Regions from separate parts of the Methylobacterium sp. WL7 genome, predicted to be linked through region 2. Evidence: predicted binding sites of a transcription regulator. Region 2 holds the regulator's gene; each other region holds the start of a gene.
The links. The regulator PhoB, encoded in region 2, activates phosphate uptake and scavenging genes when phosphate is short. The targets are predictions, from matches to a motif close to TGTCATNNANCTGTCAT.
Positions count from the first base shown of each region.

Region 1: FV233_RS10335 (DUF465 domain-containing protein) is a predicted target of PhoB. The motif match lies at 2,633-2,649, and genes of this name have one in related genera.
Region 3: FV233_RS11150 (inorganic phosphate transporter) is a predicted target of PhoB. The motif match lies at 1,876-1,892, and genes of this name have one in related genera.
Region 4: FV233_RS03460 (calcineurin-like phosphoesterase family protein) is a predicted target of PhoB. The motif match lies at 2,100-2,116, and genes of this name have one in related genera.

Region 1 covers NZ_VRVG01000029.1:825-4,999, reverse strand. Annotated here, with positions in the region: gene FV233_RS10340 (propionyl-CoA synthetase) at 123-2,048, opposite strand; gene FV233_RS10335 (DUF465 domain-containing protein) at 2,437-2,619, opposite strand; gene FV233_RS10330 (DUF465 domain-containing protein) at 2,751-3,014, shown strand; gene purE (5-(carboxyamino)imidazole ribonucleotide mutase) at 3,195-3,692, shown strand; gene FV233_RS10320 (5-(carboxyamino)imidazole ribonucleotide synthase) at 3,689-4,175, shown strand, end outside.
Region 2 covers NZ_VRVG01000024.1:22,139-26,313, forward strand. Annotated here, with positions in the region: gene FV233_RS09140 (protein-disulfide reductase DsbD domain-containing protein) at 1-2,082, shown strand, start outside; gene phoB (phosphate regulon transcriptional regulator PhoB) at 2,103-2,798, opposite strand; gene phoU (phosphate signaling complex protein PhoU) at 2,973-3,695, opposite strand; gene pstB (phosphate ABC transporter ATP-binding protein PstB) at 4,001-4,175, opposite strand, start outside.
Region 3 covers NZ_VRVG01000032.1:26,859-31,033, forward strand. Annotated here, with positions in the region: gene FV233_RS11145 (hypothetical protein) at 1-74, shown strand, start outside; gene FV233_RS11150 (inorganic phosphate transporter) at 195-1,823, opposite strand; gene FV233_RS11155 (autotransporter domain-containing protein) at 2,318-4,175, shown strand, end outside.
Region 4 covers NZ_VRVG01000007.1:26,998-31,172, reverse strand. Annotated here, with positions in the region: gene FV233_RS03465 (heparan-alpha-glucosaminide N-acetyltransferase domain-containing protein) at 1-396, shown strand, start outside; gene FV233_RS03460 (calcineurin-like phosphoesterase family protein) at 401-2,059, opposite strand; gene FV233_RS03455 (L,D-transpeptidase family protein) at 2,200-3,498, opposite strand; partial or broken gene FV233_RS03450 (copper chaperone PCu(A)C) at 3,848-4,175, shown strand, end outside.

The sequences.
Region 1 (4,175 bases), on a different contig from region 2:
TCCGGGACCTTTTGCGGGTCCAGGGCAGAGCCCTGGTGTCGGGCTTCGCCCGAGATCGGGGCTGCGCGCCCCGAACCCCGCCGAAGGGCCTCGGGCCCTTCGGGAACCCATATTCCCCGCGCTCAGCCGGCGCCGATCCCCCGCCCCTTCAGGCTGGCGCCGATCTCGTCGAGGGCGGCGGCGTCGTCGATGGTCGCCGGCATCGTCCAGGGCTCGTGGTCGGCGATGCGCTTCATGGTGGCGCGCAGGATCTTGCCGGAGCGGGTTTTCGGCAGGCGGGGCACGGTGAGCGCTAGCTTGAACGCCGCCACCGGCCCGATCTCGTCGCGCACCTTGGCGACCAGCTCGCGCTCGATGTCCTCGGGGGCGCGGTCGACCCGGGCCTTGAGCACCACGAAGCCGCAGGGCACCTCGCCCTTCAGCGCGTCGCGGATGCCGATCACCGCGCATTCGGCGACATCCGGGTGGCCGGCCAGCACCGCCTCCATGCCGCCGGTGGACAGGCGATGGCCCGCGACGTTGATGATGTCGTCGGTCCGCCCGAGCACGGTGATGTAGCCGTCGGCGTCGATCACTCCGGCATCCGAGGTGTCGTAATAGCCCGGGAAGGTGGCGAGGTAGCTCGACCGCATCCGCGCGTCCGAGCCCCACAGGGTCGGCAGGCAGCCGGGCGGCAGGGGCAGGCGGATCGCGATGGTGCCCATCGTGCCGGGCGGGACCGGCTTGCCGCCCTCGTCCAGGACCTCGACCCGGTAGCCCGGCATCGGGACGCAGGTGCTGCCGTGCTTGACCGGCAGGAGGCCTAGGCCGAGCGGGTTGCCGGCGATCGGCCAGCCGGTCTCGGTCTGCCACCAATGGTCGATCACCGGGCGGCCCAGCACCCGCTCGGCCCAGGCCACCGAATCCGGGTCGGCTCGCTCCCCGGCCAGAAACAGGCTGCGGAAGGCGGACAGGTCGTAGTCGCCGACCAGCGACCCGGCCGGATCCTCCTTCTTGATGGCGCGCAGGGCCGTCGGCGCCGTGAACAGGCAGACCACGCCGTGCTCGGCGACCACCCGCCAGAACGCCCCGGCATCGGGCGTGCCCACCGGCTTGCCCTCGTACAGCACCGTGGTGCAGCCGTGCAGCAGCGGCGCGTAGACGATGTAGGAATGGCCGACCACCCAGCCGATATCGGAGGCGCAGAAATAGGTCTCGCCGGGCTGGACGCCGTAGAGGTTCGGCATCGACCAGGCGAGCGCCACGAGGTAGCCGCCGGTATCCCGGACCACGCCCTTCGGCTTGCCGGTCGTCCCGGAGGTGTAGAGGACGTAGAGCGGGTCCGTGGCGGCCACCGGCACGCAGGCGGCGTGCTTGCCCGCCGCCCGGGCGGCCGCGACGGTCTCGGCCCAGTCGTGGTCGCGCCCCGCGACCAGGCTCGCGACGCATTGGGGACGCTGCAGGATCAGGCAGGCCTCCGGCTTGTGCCGGGAGGTGGCGATCGCGAGGTCCAGCAGCGGCTTGTAGGCGACCACGCGGTTCGGCTCGAGTCCGCAGGAGGCGGCCAGCACCACCTTCGGGGCCGCATCCTCGATCCGCACCGCCAATTCGTTGGCCGCGAAGCCGCCGAACACCACCGAGTGGACGGCGCCCAGCCGGGCGCAGGCCAGCATGCCGAACAGGGCCTCGGGCACCATCGGCATGTACAGCACGACACGGTCGCCCTTGCGGACGCCGAGTTCGGCCAGCACCGCGGCGAGGGCCGCCACCGCGTCGCGCAACTCCCGGTAGCTGATGCTGCGCTTGGTCCCGGTGACGGGCGAATCGTACAGGATCGCCGCCTGCTCGGCCCGCGCCCCGTCGGCGTGGCGGTCCACCGCGTTGTGGCAGGCGTTGAGCGTCCCGTCCGGGAACCAGCGGCCGTAGGGCCCGGTATCCGGCGCGAAGATCTGCTCGGGCGCGCGCGACCAGTCGAGCGCCCCGGCCGCCTCGCGCCAGAACGCCTCCGGGTCGCGGCGCGCCGCGTCGTAGATCTCAGGATAGCGGCCCGGCAGGCTGGCGGTGGTCATGGGCGCGGCGTGTCCTCGGAGCCGCTCTCCGGCGGCATCCCGGGGAGATTAGCTGATTCTGGTTTCTTGCGCGCGCGGGCGGTCGTTTGGGGGGATGATGACGCGCTTATGGATTGAACTCCGGCTCAGCGGGAGAATCGGCTTCTCTCACCCAGCCCCCGCATCCTGAGGCGCCGAAGCGAAGCGGAGGCCTCGAAGGAGCCCTCCGGCCGGCCGCGCGATCCCTGGAGTGCTCCTTCGATGTCCCCTGGCGCGGGCGCCCCGCGACGGGGGCTGCGATCGGGTGAGCGGTAGAACAAGCGCGCAAAGAACCGCCGCACCGGGCAACCCGATGCGACGGCTCATGTCGTGTTCAAGATGTCAGGGATGGGAACGGATCAGGCGTCGCTCAGTGCAACGTATCGTTGCCGGCTTGCAGCCTTTTGATCTCGTCTTTGAGAAGAAGTTTCCGTCGCTTCAGTTCGGCAATGTGGAGGTCGTTCGCAGAAGGCCTGTGGATCGCCTCGTGAATCTCACGCTCGAGGGCTTCGTGCTTCCGGGCGAGTTGGCTCAAATGCGTCTGCAGCGACATGAGTCGAATCTCCTGTCATTGTTCCGACACATGGAGACTGGCACAGGATGCCGCACCTGTCGAAGCCTTTTCTCCGGCCAAGCCTCACGAATGCTTGCACGGCCGGCTTGTCCCGCGGCGGGGCGTAACGCATGCTCTTCGATACGGAACGGTCTTCGGTCCCGCGGGTGACGATGGCGGACGAGTCGAACGAAAACGTGCAGCCGGCGGATCTCGAAGCCGAGCTGAATCGGCTGCGCGAGGAACACCGGGGCCTCGACGGCGCCATCGAGGCGCTGGAGCGCAGCGTCGCCGGGGATCAGCTCCAGATCCAGCGCCTGAAGAAGCGCAAGCTGACCCTGCGCGACCGGATCTACCATATCGAGGATGCCCTCACCCCCGATATCATCGCTTAGAGCCCGCCGCCGAAGTGGATGCCGGCTCCGGGTAAGGGGGCGCGTTGAAGCGCGGCGCGTTCTCCCGGAAGCCGGAAACCATCTGTCGGGACGTTCCGCCGAAGCCGGTGGACGCATCGGCGCGGCGCCTTGCCGCCGGGCCGCCTCGCCTGTAAGCGGCCTCTTTTGCCGGGACATACGATGGCGTCGCCTCCGGTCGCGATCATCATGGGCAGTCAGTCCGATTGGGCGACCATGCGGCACGCCGCCGAGACGCTCGACGCGCTCGGCGTGCCGTACGACGCCCGGATCGTGTCGGCCCACCGCACGCCGGACCGGCTCGTGGCCTTCGCCAAGGGCGCGGTGGCGGATGGGTTCAAGGTCGTGATCGCGGGCGCCGGCGGGGCCGCGCACCTGCCCGGCATGGCGGCTGCGATGACCCGCCTGCCGGTCTTCGGCGTGCCGGTGGAATCGAAGGCCCTGTCCGGCCAGGACAGCCTGCTGTCGATCGTCCAGATGCCGGCCGGCATCCCCGTGGGGACGTTGGCGATCGGCCGGGCCGGGGCGGTCAACGCGGCGCTGCTGGCGGCCGCGGTGCTGGCGCTCGGCGATCCGGGCCTGGCGGAGCGGCTCGAAGCGTGGCGCGCGGCCCAGACCGCGTCGGTGGCCGAGCGGCCGGTGACGGAAACGCATTCGTGACGGACACATCCCTGAAGCCCGGCTCCACCCTCGGCATCGTCGGCGGCGGGCAGCTCGGGCGCATGATCGCGCTCGCGGCGGCCAATTACGGGCTGAAAGTGCACGTCTACGCGCCCGACCAGGACAGCCCCGCCTTCGACGTCTGCGCCCGGACGACCTGCGCGGCCTACGACGATCCGCAAGCACTCGCCGCGTTCGCGCGGAGCGTCGATGCGGTGACCTACGAGTTCGAGAACATCCCGCGCGCCACCGCCGACATCCTGGCCCGGCACGCGCCCCTGCACCCGAACGCGGAGGCGCTTTCCACCACACAGGACCGCCTGACGGAAAAAGAGTTCATCAACGGACTCGGGATCCCGACCGCGCCGTTCCAGGCGGTCGACACGCCCGACGACCTCGACCGGGCGATCGCGGCGCTCGGCCTGCCGGCGGTGCTCAAGACCCGCCGGTTCGGCTACGACGGCAAGGGCCAGCGCATCCTGC
Region 2 (4,175 bases):
CGCACGCCGCCCGACCTCGTGCGGGCGAGCCTCGTGGCCGAGCCGGTCGCGGTGGCCGGGGCGCAGCCGTTCACCCTGGCGGTGCGGATGCAGGTGAAGCCGGGCTGGCACGTCTACTGGCGCAATCCGGGCGATTCCGGCCTGCCGCCGGAGGTGACGTGGACCCTGCCGGCGGGCTTTAACGCGGGCGCGATCCGGTGGCCGGCCCCCGAGCGCATCGCGATCGCGACGCTGATGAACTACGGATACGAGGGCGAGGTCACCCTGCTCGTGCCGGTCACGCCGCCGCCGAGCCTCGACCCGGCCGATCCGGTGCGGATCCAGGCCAAGCTGACCTATCTGGTCTGCGAGACCGAATGCGTCCCGGGCTCCGCCGACCTCGCCCTCACCCTGTCGGTGGGCGAGCCCCGGCCCGATGCCGAGCAGGCCGCCCTGTTCGAGCGCGCCCGCACCGCCTTGCCCACCCCGGCGCTCTGGCCGCTGCAACTCTCGAGTCAGGGCGACACCCTGCAGCTCGACTTCGCCGCGCCCGGCCTCAAGCCCGAGACCATCAAGGCCGCATCGTTCTTCCCCTATTCCGAGACCGCGATCGATAACGCCGCCGCCCAGGTGATGCGCGTCGACGAATCCGGACTGCACCTCACCCTCGCCCGGAGCACCCCTACGGATCCGGCACCGGCGGCCCTGCCGGGCGTGCTCACCGTGGACGAGGAGACCGGCGGCGGCACGCACCGCCTCGCCTTCGCGTACGGGGACGAGCCGGTGCTGCCGGCCCCTGCGGCTGCGCCCGAGGCTTCCGCCGCAGCCCAACCGGTCGCCCCGGTTTTCGACGCGCTGACCCTGGCGACCGCGGCGGGCCTGGCCTTCCTGGGCGGGCTGATCCTCAACCTGATGCCCTGCGTCTTCCCCGTCCTGTCGATCAAGGTGCTCGGCCTCGTGCGGCATGCCGGCGAGAGCGCGGCGCGCGTGCGCCTGCACGGCCTCGCCTACACGGCGGGCGTGCTGGCGAGCTTCCTCGGCCTCGCCGGCCTGCTGCTCGCCCTCAAGGGCGGCGGGGCCGCGATCGGCTGGGGTTTCCAGCTGCAATCGCCTTCCGTGGTGGCCGGGCTCGCCTATCTGCTGCTCGCCATGGGCCTGAGCCTGTCGGGGGTGGTCCATGTCGGCGGACGGCTCGCCGGCATCGGCGACGGGCTGGCCCGGCGCTCGGGCCTGAGCGGCTCGTACTTCACGGGCGTGCTCGCGACCCTGGTCGCGACCCCCTGCACGGCGCCGTTCATGGGCTCGGCCGTGGGTTTCGCGCTGACCCAGAGCGCCGGCGTCGCGCTTGCGGTGTTCGCCTGCCTGGGCCTGGGCCTCGCCCTGCCCTTCCTAGCGCTGACCCTGTGGCCGCCGGCCCTGCGGGCGCTGCCGCGGCCGGGGGCCTGGATGGAGACCCTCAAGCAGGTTCTGGCCTTCCCGGTCTACGCCACGGTGGCGTGGCTGATCTGGGTCCTGGCCCAGCAGGTCGGCCCGCAGGGGCTGCTGGCGGCGCTGATCGGCCTCGTGCTGGTGGGCTTCGCGGCCTGGGCCTGGGAGCACGGACGCGCCGCGGCCCCGCGGGTCGGCCCCATCGTCCAGGGCGTCGCGCTGCTCACGGTCGCCGCCGTCGCGGCGCTGACCCTGAGCCTCGATCGCGACCGGGCCGTGCCCGCCGCCCAGGCCGCCGCCGACGGCGTCGAGCCGTTCACGCAGGCGCGTCTCGACGCCCTGGTGAACGCGCGGCGGCCGGTCTTCGTGAACATGACCGCCGCCTGGTGCATCACCTGCGCGGTCAACGAGACGACCTCGCTGTCCACGAAGGCCGTGCGGGCCGCCATGAAGGATCGGAGCGTCACCTACCTGAAGGGCGACTGGACCAACCAGAACCCCGAGATCACCCGCCTGCTTGAGGCGCATGGGCGCAGCGGCGTGCCGCTGTACCTACTCTACACGGGCGCTGGGGAGCCGCAGGTGCTGCCGCAGATCCTCACCGAGGGAACGGTGCTGGCGGCCTTGGAGGCGGTGCCGGCCGCGTCCGGCAAGAGCGCGGCGCTGGTGCGCTGATTGCGACGAGCAGGAAGGGTTCAGGCTTCGAGGGAAAACGTTTCGTCGAAGGCATAGCCCGAGCCCCGCACGGTGCGGATCGGGTCGGCCTGCCGCGGGGCGTTGAGCGCTTTGCGCAAACGCCCGACATGCACGTCCACGGTGCGCTCGTCGATATAGACGTCGTGGCCCCAGACTCCATCGAGGAGCTGTTCCCGGGAAAACACCCGGCCCGGCGCCAGCATCAGGAATTCGAGCAGCCGGAATTCGGTCGGTCCGAGATGGAGTTCCTCGCCGGCGCGTCGGACCCGGTGGCCGGAGCGGTCGAGCTCGATGTCGCCCGCGGCCAGACGGTCGGCGACGTGGGCCGGCTTGGCCCGGCGCAGCAGCGCCCGAACCCGGGCCAGCAGTTCCGGCACCGAGAACGGCTTGACGATGTAGTCGTCCGCGCCGGTCCCGAGCCCGCGGACCCGGTCGCCCTCCTCGCCGCGAGCGGTGAGCATGATCACCGGCAGCCGCTCGGTCTCGCGTCGGGCCCGGATGCGACGGCACAGCTCGATGCCGGAGAGGCCGGGCAGCATCCAGTCGAGCAGGACCAGGTCGGGCGTGCGCTCGGCCAGGAGCAGTTCCGCGTCGTCACCGCGGCTCGCCGAATCTACCAGGAAGCCCTCGGCCTCCAGGTTGTAGCGCAGCAGGGTGGTCAACGCCTCCTCGTCCTCGACGATCAGGACTTGCATGCTCACGTTCGATAACCTGTTCCGAATTCGGCACGCATCGACTCAACCGCGCCGGAGGGCCCGGACGCGCCGATGGTGCAGTAGGCGCCGCAATCCCTCAACCCACGCGCCACTCCACTCGGGATTTGTCCCACGAGGTGGAGTGCGCGCTGCAGAGGCACCGCGACCCGCATGTCACGGGGCCGGGGCGGAGGGCCCGACCGTCGCATAGTTCGACGCGTCGTTCTTCGGCCGCTCCCCCGCCAGCGTCTCGCCGGTGGCGAGGTAGTGGATCGTCTCGGCGATGTTGGTCGTATGGTCGCCGATGCGCTCGACGTTCTTCGCGCAGAACAGCAGGTGCGTGCAGAACGAGATGTTGCGCGGATCTTCCATCATGTAGGTGAGGAGTTCGCGGAACAGCGAATTGTACAGGGCGTCGATCTCGCCGTCCCGCTCCCAGACATCGTAGGCCGCCTTGATGTCGCGGCTGGCATAGGCGTCGAGGATGTCCTTGAGCTGGGCTTCCGCCAGGTCGCTCATATGGCGCACGCCCAGCACGATCTTCTGCGCGGGCGCCTGATCGGAGATCGCGACGACCCGCTTGGCGACGTTCTTGGCGAGATCGCCGATCCGCTCCAGATCGCCGGAGACGCGGATCGCCGAGATGGTCTCGCGCAGATCGATCGCCAGCGGCTGGCGCCGGGCGATGAGCAGGACTGCCCGCTCCTCGATGTCGCGCTGGAGCGCGTCGAGGCGCTTGTCGGCGAGGATCACCGCCTGGGCGAGCGTATCGTCCCGGCGGACCAGGGCGTCGGTCGCCTCGGCGGCCATCTTCTCGGCGACGCCGCCCATCTCGGAGATCGAGCGGCGGAGGTCATCCAGGTCGGTGTCGTAAGAACTGACGATATGGCCGGGCATGGTGGATCCTTCGATGGCGTCCCGCAAACCTTGATCCGCGAGGTCTGGCGGAAACCCGCCGCTGCGATCACGGATACCGATGTGCGTTTCCCGGTACCCAGTCCCTTGCGTAGTTCACGTCATGATGCGGAGCGGATCGGCTTTCGGTATGCGACGACAAACAATCGGAATAGGCCGATGTTCCCAGATCAACGCAGCATGTCTCGGAGTAGCGCCCGGTCGTCTTCCGATCGGGCGCGGCCCCTCGTCTTGAAATCGGCGGGTCGACATGTGCCGATCCGGTACTCAACTCTTAAGCGAATTGCTTAGCCGAACCGGCCGGTGATGTAATCCTGGGTGCGTTGCTCGACAGGATTCATGAACATCCGGTTGGTCGGGCCGAACTCGATCAACTCACCCAGATACATGAAGGCGGTGAACTGCGAGATGCGGGCAGCCTGCTGCATGTTGTGCGTGACGATCACGATGGTGAATTCGTCG
Region 3 (4,175 bases), on a different contig from region 2:
CCTTCATGGCGATCGAGACCGTCGCCGCGCGCCGCACCTGCCTCGCCTTCGTGCGAGCCATGGCGCGCCCGTGAGGTCTCGGGAAACCGGGGCCGGAACAGATGGGGCCGTTTCCGCGGGGTGCGGAAACGGCCCTGTCCGTCGTCATGCTTGTCCGTCGATTGCGGGGCTCGACCCCGCCGATACCCGCGGCGTCAGAACACGTGGCGCAGCAGGAAGAACAAGGTCGCGGCCAGCGTGATGGCGGCCGGCAGGGTCAGGATCCAGGCGAGCGCCATGTTGCGCACCGTGGCCATCTGCAGGCCCGAGCCGTTGGCCGCCATCGTCCCGGCGACGCCCGAGGACAGGATGTGCGTGGTCGAGACCGGCAGGCCGTAGAGTTCGGCGAGCCCGATCGTCCCCGCGGCGACCATCTCGGCCGAGGCGCCCTGGGCGTAGGTGAGGTGGGTCTTGCCGATCTTCTCGCCCACCGTGACGACGATGCGCTTCCAGCCGACCATGGTGCCGAGGCCGAGCGCCAGGGCGACGCAGACCTTCACCCAGCCCGGGATGTAGCGGGTGCCGTTGTTGAGCAGCCCGGTGTAGCTCTTCAGGGTCGTCGTCTCGGCCTCGGAGAGACCCGCGCCGGCGTTGGGCAGCAGCCGCACCGCGTCGGCGGTGAGGTACATGGCGCTGCGCAGGTTCTCGGTCTGGGCGGCCGGGACGGTGCGGATCGCGCCGTAGTTCTTCACGCTGGTGGCGATGTCGGTGGCGAGCGCGGAGAGCGCGGCGTAGACCGGCGGCTGGTTCAGGTCCTTGGACTTGAGGGCGTCCGTCACCGTCCGGCGCGCCTGTGCCGCCTCCGGCTGGGGAGCGCCGGCGGCCCGGGCGGAGAACACCTGGCTCGCCGCCGCCGAACTCTGGATGAAGGCCGGGGTCGTGTCGTCCGACATGGTGCGGTTCAGCGCGTAGGCGGTGGGTGCCGCGCCGATCAGGATCAGCATGATCAGGCCCATGCCCTTCTGGCCGTCGTTGCCGCCGTGGAAGAACGACACCAGCGTGCAGGTCAGGATCAGGAGGCCGCGGATCCACACCGGCGGCGGCGTCTCGCCCTTGGGAGCCTCGTAGAGGTCCTTGCGGCGCACCGCGAATTTCAGGGCCAGCAGCAGCAGCGCCGCGAGGGCGAAGCCGCACAGGGGCGAGAACAGCAGCGCCTTGAACACGTTGAAGGCCTGGTTCCAGTCGACGCCGGCGGTGCCGTCGCCGCCGCCCATCAGCTGGTTGGCGAGGCCGACGCCCAGCACCGAGCCGATCAGCGCGTGCGACGAGGAGTTCGGCAGGCCGAAAGCCCAGGTCCCGAGGTTCCAGATGATGGCGGCGAGCAGCAGCGCGAAGATCATCGCGTAGCCGGCCCCCGAGCCGACATGCAGGATCAGCTCCACCGGCAGCAGGGTGACGATGGCGTAGGCCACCGCGCCGGAGGACAGCATCACCCCCAGGAAGTTGAAGAAGCCCGACCAGACCACCGCCACCAGCGGCGGCATCGAGTGGGTGTAGATCACGGTGGCCACCGCGTTGGCGGTGTCGTGGAACCCGTTCACGAACTCGAAGGCGAGGGCGATCAGCAGCGCGAGCCCGAGCAGCGCGAAGGCCCCGTAGGCCAGCGGCGCCTCGCCGACGGCGTTCATGTCGGCGATGAGGCTCACCACCGCGTAGCCGAGCCCAGCCACCAGGACCGCCAGGAAGGCGACGACGCCCCCCAGATGGATCCCGTGCTCGAGGCGCGGACCGCCCGCGGGCCTGCTCCCCACCCCGTGTTGCGGAATGACGGCGGAATCGGACATGGGCCCTCGCGTTGAATCGTCTTCGGAAGCGGGCCGGGATTAAGATTATGGGATGACGTTTCAGTGACGTTTTGTCGGATGTATTCAGCGAAGCATTATATTCGTGCGTCCACCGCCAACGATCCGAAAATATCAATCCGGACGAAGTCTATTCCGCCCTCTTCGAGGGCTGGGTCGCGGTGTTTACTGGTACGACCGCCCCGGGTCCCCGTACCGAGACCTGACATCCGTCCGGCGATGGTCCGCGTCGATCGAAAGGCCGGCGTCGGGCGCGGGGGACGCGTGAAGCTTTTGTGGCGGTGCGGTCGCGGCGCCGGAAGCATAGCGCAAGATGATCCGACCCTGGATTTGTGCCGGCTAATATATCGTGCTGTTGCCGCCGGGATACACGCGATGATTCAGGGCTTTGTGAATGGATTATGACGCATTCGCGTTCGTGGAAGTGGCTAAATCTCCCGCCGCAGGCCGAATGGCCGCGGGCTTGGGGGCCAGGAATGAACGTTCGCTATGGGGTCTCGATCGCGGCCTTGATGGTCGCCGCGTGCGGGTCGGAGGTGCAGGCGCAGACCGTCAACACGACGGCCTCCGACGTCAACGTGCTCAACCTGCTAGCGCCCTACCTGGCGCTCAACGGGACGGCGGCCGGGCAGGCGACGCTGACCCTGAACCTGGCGCAGACCATCGCGCTCAACACCGGCGCGGACCTCGCCCGGCAGCAGGTGGCGATCAGCGACAAGAACCTGCTCAGTGCGGCGAGCAACAGCCTGTCGTCCTCGGGGCTCGGCAGCTACGGCGTCGCGGCCAACATCGCCGGCGGCCTGCCCGGACAGATTCCGATCAACGGCATCGTCCCGCAGCAACCGGTCGGCGGCCTCGGTGCGCAGCTCGGTCCGATCTACCAGCGCGGGACCGCCCAGGGCGTGAACGGCGCCCTCGGCAGCGTGGTCAACCTGCTGGTCAACGCCAACACCTTCACGGGCAACAACCTCGGCGTCGCCAAGAACTACTTCGCCAACGGCGCGGCCAACAACCCGAGCGTGACGCCGGCCAACTACGTGGCGGTGCCGGCCGTGGCGCCGGCGGGTTACAGCCTGCCCACCGCCAACGGCCTGCCCAACACCACCAACAGCGTCTACGACCTCGCCTACGGCGTCACCAACACCCAGCCCGGCCAGGACGTGTACGGCTCGTCGCGCCCGGTCCAGGTCGCACCCGGCCGGATCAACCCGTTCGATCCGACGGCGCTCACCGGCCTCGCGACCAACGCCTCCTTCCCGAGCGGGCACACCACCTACGCGTTCACCAGCGGCTACCTGCTGGCGATGCTGGTGCCGCAGCAATATCAGAACGTGCTGCTGCGGGCCTCCGAGTACGGCGAGAGCCGGATCGTGCTCGGCGTCCACTATCCGCTCGACGTGATCGGCAGCCGGGCGCTGGCGGCCTACGACCTGGCCCAGGCGTTCACGAACCCAGCCTACGTCAACAACGCCGCGGTGACCGGCGTCGCGATCAACCTGCCGAACCAGTTCGTGCAGGCGCAGGGGCAGCTCCAAGCCTACCTCGCCGCCCAATGCGGCAACACCGTCGCGGCCTGCGCGGGTGGCGCCGCCAACACCGCCGGCAACCCCTACGTGCCATCCGGGGCCAACCAAGCCGCCTACCAGCAGCGCCTCACCTACGGCCTGCCGACCCTCACCTTCACCCAGGCCCCGCGCGAGGCGGCCCCGGCGGGCGGCCCCGACGCCGCGATCCTGCTGGCCCCGCTCTACGGCGGATCGACCGCGGCCGCCCGCACGCTCGCCCCGCAGGGCGGCCTCTATGGCCAGCTCTCGACCGCCACGATCAACCAGATCGTGGTCAACACGCAGACCAACGCGCTCGCCGCCTTCTACGGCAGCCCGCTCAGCTACTGGAGCCGCATCGACCTCTATTCCGCCGCCGGCTATTTCGGAGCCGTCACCGGCACCCTGCGGATGGACACGAGCGACCGCCTCGGCATCGATGTCGGAATCGGCAACGGCGGCGCGCTCTACGCCAACGGCACCATCGCGGGCACCGTCTCGGTCGGGGCCGGCGGACTGCTCGGCGGCTCGGGCACGCTCGGCGGCCTCAACGCCCTGTCGGGCGGTATCGTGGCGCCGGGCAACTCCATCGGCACCCTCAACGTCGCCGGCTCGGTCGCCTTCGCGCCGGGCTCGGTCTACCGGGTCGAGGCCAACGCAGCCGGACAGGCCGACAGGATCGCGGCCGGCGGTGCCGTGACCCTCAGTGGCGGCACCGTGCAGGTCGTGGCCGCCTCCGGCGCCTACAGCCCGCGAACCACCTACGCCATCCTGAGCGCGGCCGGCGGCG
Region 4 (4,175 bases), on a different contig from region 2:
CCTTTCGGCCGCATCGATCTCTGCCTCGCCGCGTCGGCGACCTACACGCTCCTGGCCGTCGCGTTGATCACCGGGAGCCTGCCCTCGCGGTTCCCGCCATCGACCTTGTGGGTGATCGGGCCGGCGCTGTTCTTGCTGCTCTACCGGGCGGCCAGCATGGCGATCGTGCGGCGCATCGCGGTCCCGCGCCTCTGGACCGGTCCCGGGCGGCACGTCCTGGTCCATCTGGTCGCATCGAACCTGAGCCTGTTCGCCATCCAAAGTGTCTGCGGTCCGATCGTTCGAAACCCGTGGGAGGCCGCGGCGCTGACCATCGTCCTGATCGCCGCGATCACGGGCTTTCGCGCGGCGCTGACGCGCGCGATGCAGGCCGCGTTCACGCTCGCGCCGACGTGACCTTCTAACCGCGCGCGCCGTCGCCCGTGACTTCGAGCACGACGCAGGCGCGGATCGGCCGGCCGTACTCGTCTGTGCCCGCGACCGTGACCCGGTGGGCGCCCGGCGCGAGGTCGTCGGGCAGGCCCGCGGTCCAGATGTGGGTCGAGGGCGTCGCCTGCACCCAACTCTTCTTGGTCTCGGGATAGCGGGCGTAGAGTTCGGTCACGAACGGATCGAGCCGGCGCGTCCGCGCCATCGGCGCCGGCGCCCGGTCGCCGATCCGAATCGTGAGGTTCGTGCGCGGGCCGCCGTCGAACACGTTGACCACGAGATTGGTCGCCGACAGCGCGTCCTGCGGGACCGGCGGGCGCAGCCCCTGCATCGGGTGGCTCGCCCGGACGATCTCGGGGGCGGCCGGGCGCAATTCGCTCTCGAAGGCGATCCGCATCGCCGCGTCCGGCTCGCCCTGGGCGGGGACGAAGCGAGTGGTGTAGTCGGTGCCGCGGATCGAGAGCACGTGGAAGCCGTTCGGCGTGCCGTCGCGGCTGTCGGCGGACGGGATGCCGGTGCGGGTGTCGGGGCCGCTCCACCACGAGCCGGACACGGCGGTCATCACGTGGTGGTGGTGCCGCTCCGCAAGGTAATGGTGCTCGGTGGTGTGGGTGTGGCCGGCGAGGCTCAGCACCGTCCGGCCGGCCAACAGGTCGAGGAGCGCGGCCCGGTCGATCGTCGCGCTGCGCGGGTCGTCGCCGGTATCGGTCACCAGCGGGATATGGGTCGCCAGCACGATCAAATCGTCCGGCGGGATCTCGGCCAGAAGGTTCTTCAGGAAGGTGAGCGAGCGCTCTCCGACATGGCCCCGGTAGGTGTTGGCCCCCACGGGGACCGGCGGCCCCATCCACTCGACGTTGTCGATCATCACGAACAGCGCCCGCCCGTGACGGAACGCGTAGGTCGGCGCCCCGAACACGCGCTTCCAGGTCTCGCGGCTGTAGCGGGCGTCCGGCGCCTGCATGTTGAGGTCGTGGTTGCCGGGCAGGCTGTACCACGGCAGGCCGATCCGCCCGACGATGCGGTTGGAGCGGCCGTAGAGCGAAAGGTCGTCGAACAGCACGTCGCCGGTGGTGAGGCCGAAGGCCGCCGGGATCGCCATCGCCCGGGCGACTGCGGTGTCGCGCACGTGGTCGAGCTCGAACCGGCTCTCGGGCTGCGGATCGGTGAACAGGATCACGTCGAAATCCGCCGGCTCGTCGGCCTTCGTCAGGGTGAAGTCGATCGCGGCCGGGAGCGGACCGGTGGGCGCGAGGCCCCTGTAGCGCAGGCCGAGGCCCGCGGGCGTCCCGCCGGGCTGGTGGATATAGGAGTGGCGGGGCACGTTGTCGGCGTCCCGCGGCAGGGCATAGCCCGGCGGCTTGATCACGAACACCGCGCCGTCGCCCGGCATCGGAAGGCGGTAGCGGCCGTCCCTGTCCGTCCGCACCACTTCCCGGCCGTTGGAGACCAGCACGCCCGAAAGCGGCGCGCGCTCGGAACCGGTCGCCTGGATGGCGTAGACGATGCCCGTGGCCTCACCGGATTCCTGCGCGCCCGCGCGGCCGGCCAGGAGCGAGAGGGCGGCGGCGCCTGCCACGGTCTCCCGGCGGGTGAGGCGTCCGGCGGCTGAGATCGAATCGCGCGACATCGGGGGCTCCTGCTCGGCGGCAAAGGCCAAGCAGAGGCGTTTGACCGCCGGATGACAGAGCGGCCCCGAACGCGCGAGGCCCGCACCCCGGGTCGGGGTGCGGGCCTCGGATGAGCCCGTCGGGTCGAAGCGCGGAGCGCTTACTCCTCGTCGCCAGGCTCGAAAGTCTGGGGCAGCGGTTCGGCGCTGGCGACCGGGGTCGGCGCCCCGATGGTCGAGGGCACGTTCACGCCGTCGCGCTTGTAGATGTCGTCACGGAACTGCACGAGGCCGTCCGGGGTCGCCCAGGCGGTGATGTAGGTCCAGTAGACCGGCACGGGCTGAGCGATGTTGGCGTCGACGCGCTTGCCGCTCTCGATCGCCTGCTCGACCTGCTCGCGGCCCCAGCCGGGCGTGTCCTTCAGGAGCCACGTGATGTACTCGCGCACGTTCTGCACGCGCACGCAGCCCGACGAGATGAAGCGGAAATCGTCGCCGAACACGCCCTTGGTGTTCGTGTCGTGCATGAACACGCCGTAGGGGTTCGGGATGTTGATGCGCACGATGCCCATCGAGTTGAAGTCGGCGCCCGATTCCTGCCGGTAGGTGTAGCGCGTGCCCTCGTCCGAGTTCCAGTTGATCGAACGCGGCGAGACCTCGCCGTTGCCCGACAGGATGTGGATCTTGTTGTCGGTGAGGTAGTTCGGATCCTTCTGCATCTTCGGAATCAGGTCCTTCTTCACGATGGAAGCCGGGACCGTCCAGGTCGGGTTGAAGTTGATCTGGGTCGCCTTGGTGTTCATGATCGGCGACTGGCGGTCGATCTTGCCGACGCCGGCGGCGTGCAGCGTGACGACCTGGCCGTTCTCCACGGTCTCCACCAGGGCGGCCGGGATGTTCATGATCACGAAGCGCCGGCCGAGATCGCCCGAATAGGAGCGCAGGCGGACGACGTTGGTCTCGAGCTGGTGCAGCCGCACGTCGGCGGGCACGTTCATCGCCTGCTGGGTGGCGAGGCTCATGGCGCCGGTCTGGCTAAGGCCGTGACGGGCCTGGAACCGCTTCACGCCGGCCGAGACGTAGGAATCGTACACGCCGGAGCCGCCGGCGGCCGGATCGAGGTCGCCGGTGACGATCAGGCGCTGGCGCACCGCGGCCACCGCCGGGCCCTTGGCGCCGACGCGCAGGCGGTCGGCACCGGAGACCGGGCGCCAGCCGCCGCGGTTGACGATGTCCCGATAGCGCTCGACCATCTGCTCGGTGGCCGACACGGTCTGGGGCGACAGGATCGGCACGGTCTCGCGCTGCACCTGCATGCCGGCGGGCGAGGCGTAGTCCTGCGCCCATTCGGCCTGGGCGTAGTTGCCCTGGTCGCGGGCCTCGGCGGCACCGAGGCCGAGCGTGCCGAGCGCGGCGACGCCCAGGATGGCGGTGAACCGGTTTGTTGCCTTGATGCGCATCAGTCGCTGGCTCTTGTCCGGAGTTCGTCAGTTCATGGCGAGAGCGGGTCTACTCGGTCGCCACGGTGTCGGGATGACCTTAAGACTCCCTATCGAAGGGGCCGGATTGTGGCGTCGGCGTGCGCCAGCGCACGTGGCGACTGGATGCGGCACGGCGACAACAGTCCCGGGTCGATCAGTGTGGCAGAGATGTCACCGCACCGCCGGCCAGCGCGGGATTCCGCCTTCCTCGGAAGGACCGGCCGCGCGGCCCCGACGTGTCGTCTCGGTCGATCATCATCCTCAGGACGGAAGCATGCCGATGAAGATCTTTTGCGCGGCCCTCCTCGGCCTCAGCCTGTTCACGGGGGCGGCCCAGGCCGATCCGATCAAGGCCGGCGACCTCACGATAGACACGCCCTGGCTGCGTGCCACGCCGAACGGCGCCAAGGTCGCGGGCGGCTACGTGACGATCCGCAACACCGGCAGCGTCCCGGACACGCTGACGGGCGCCGCGGTGCCGTTCGCGCGCTCGGGCGAGATCCACTCCATGTCGATGGAGGGCGGCGTGATGAAGATGGCCCCGGTCTCCGGCGGCCTGACGGTCAAGCCGGGCGAGACCGTGGAGCTGAAGCCCGGCGGCTATCACCTGATGTTCGAGGGCCTCTCGGGCGCCCCGAAGGCCGGCGACAGCGTAT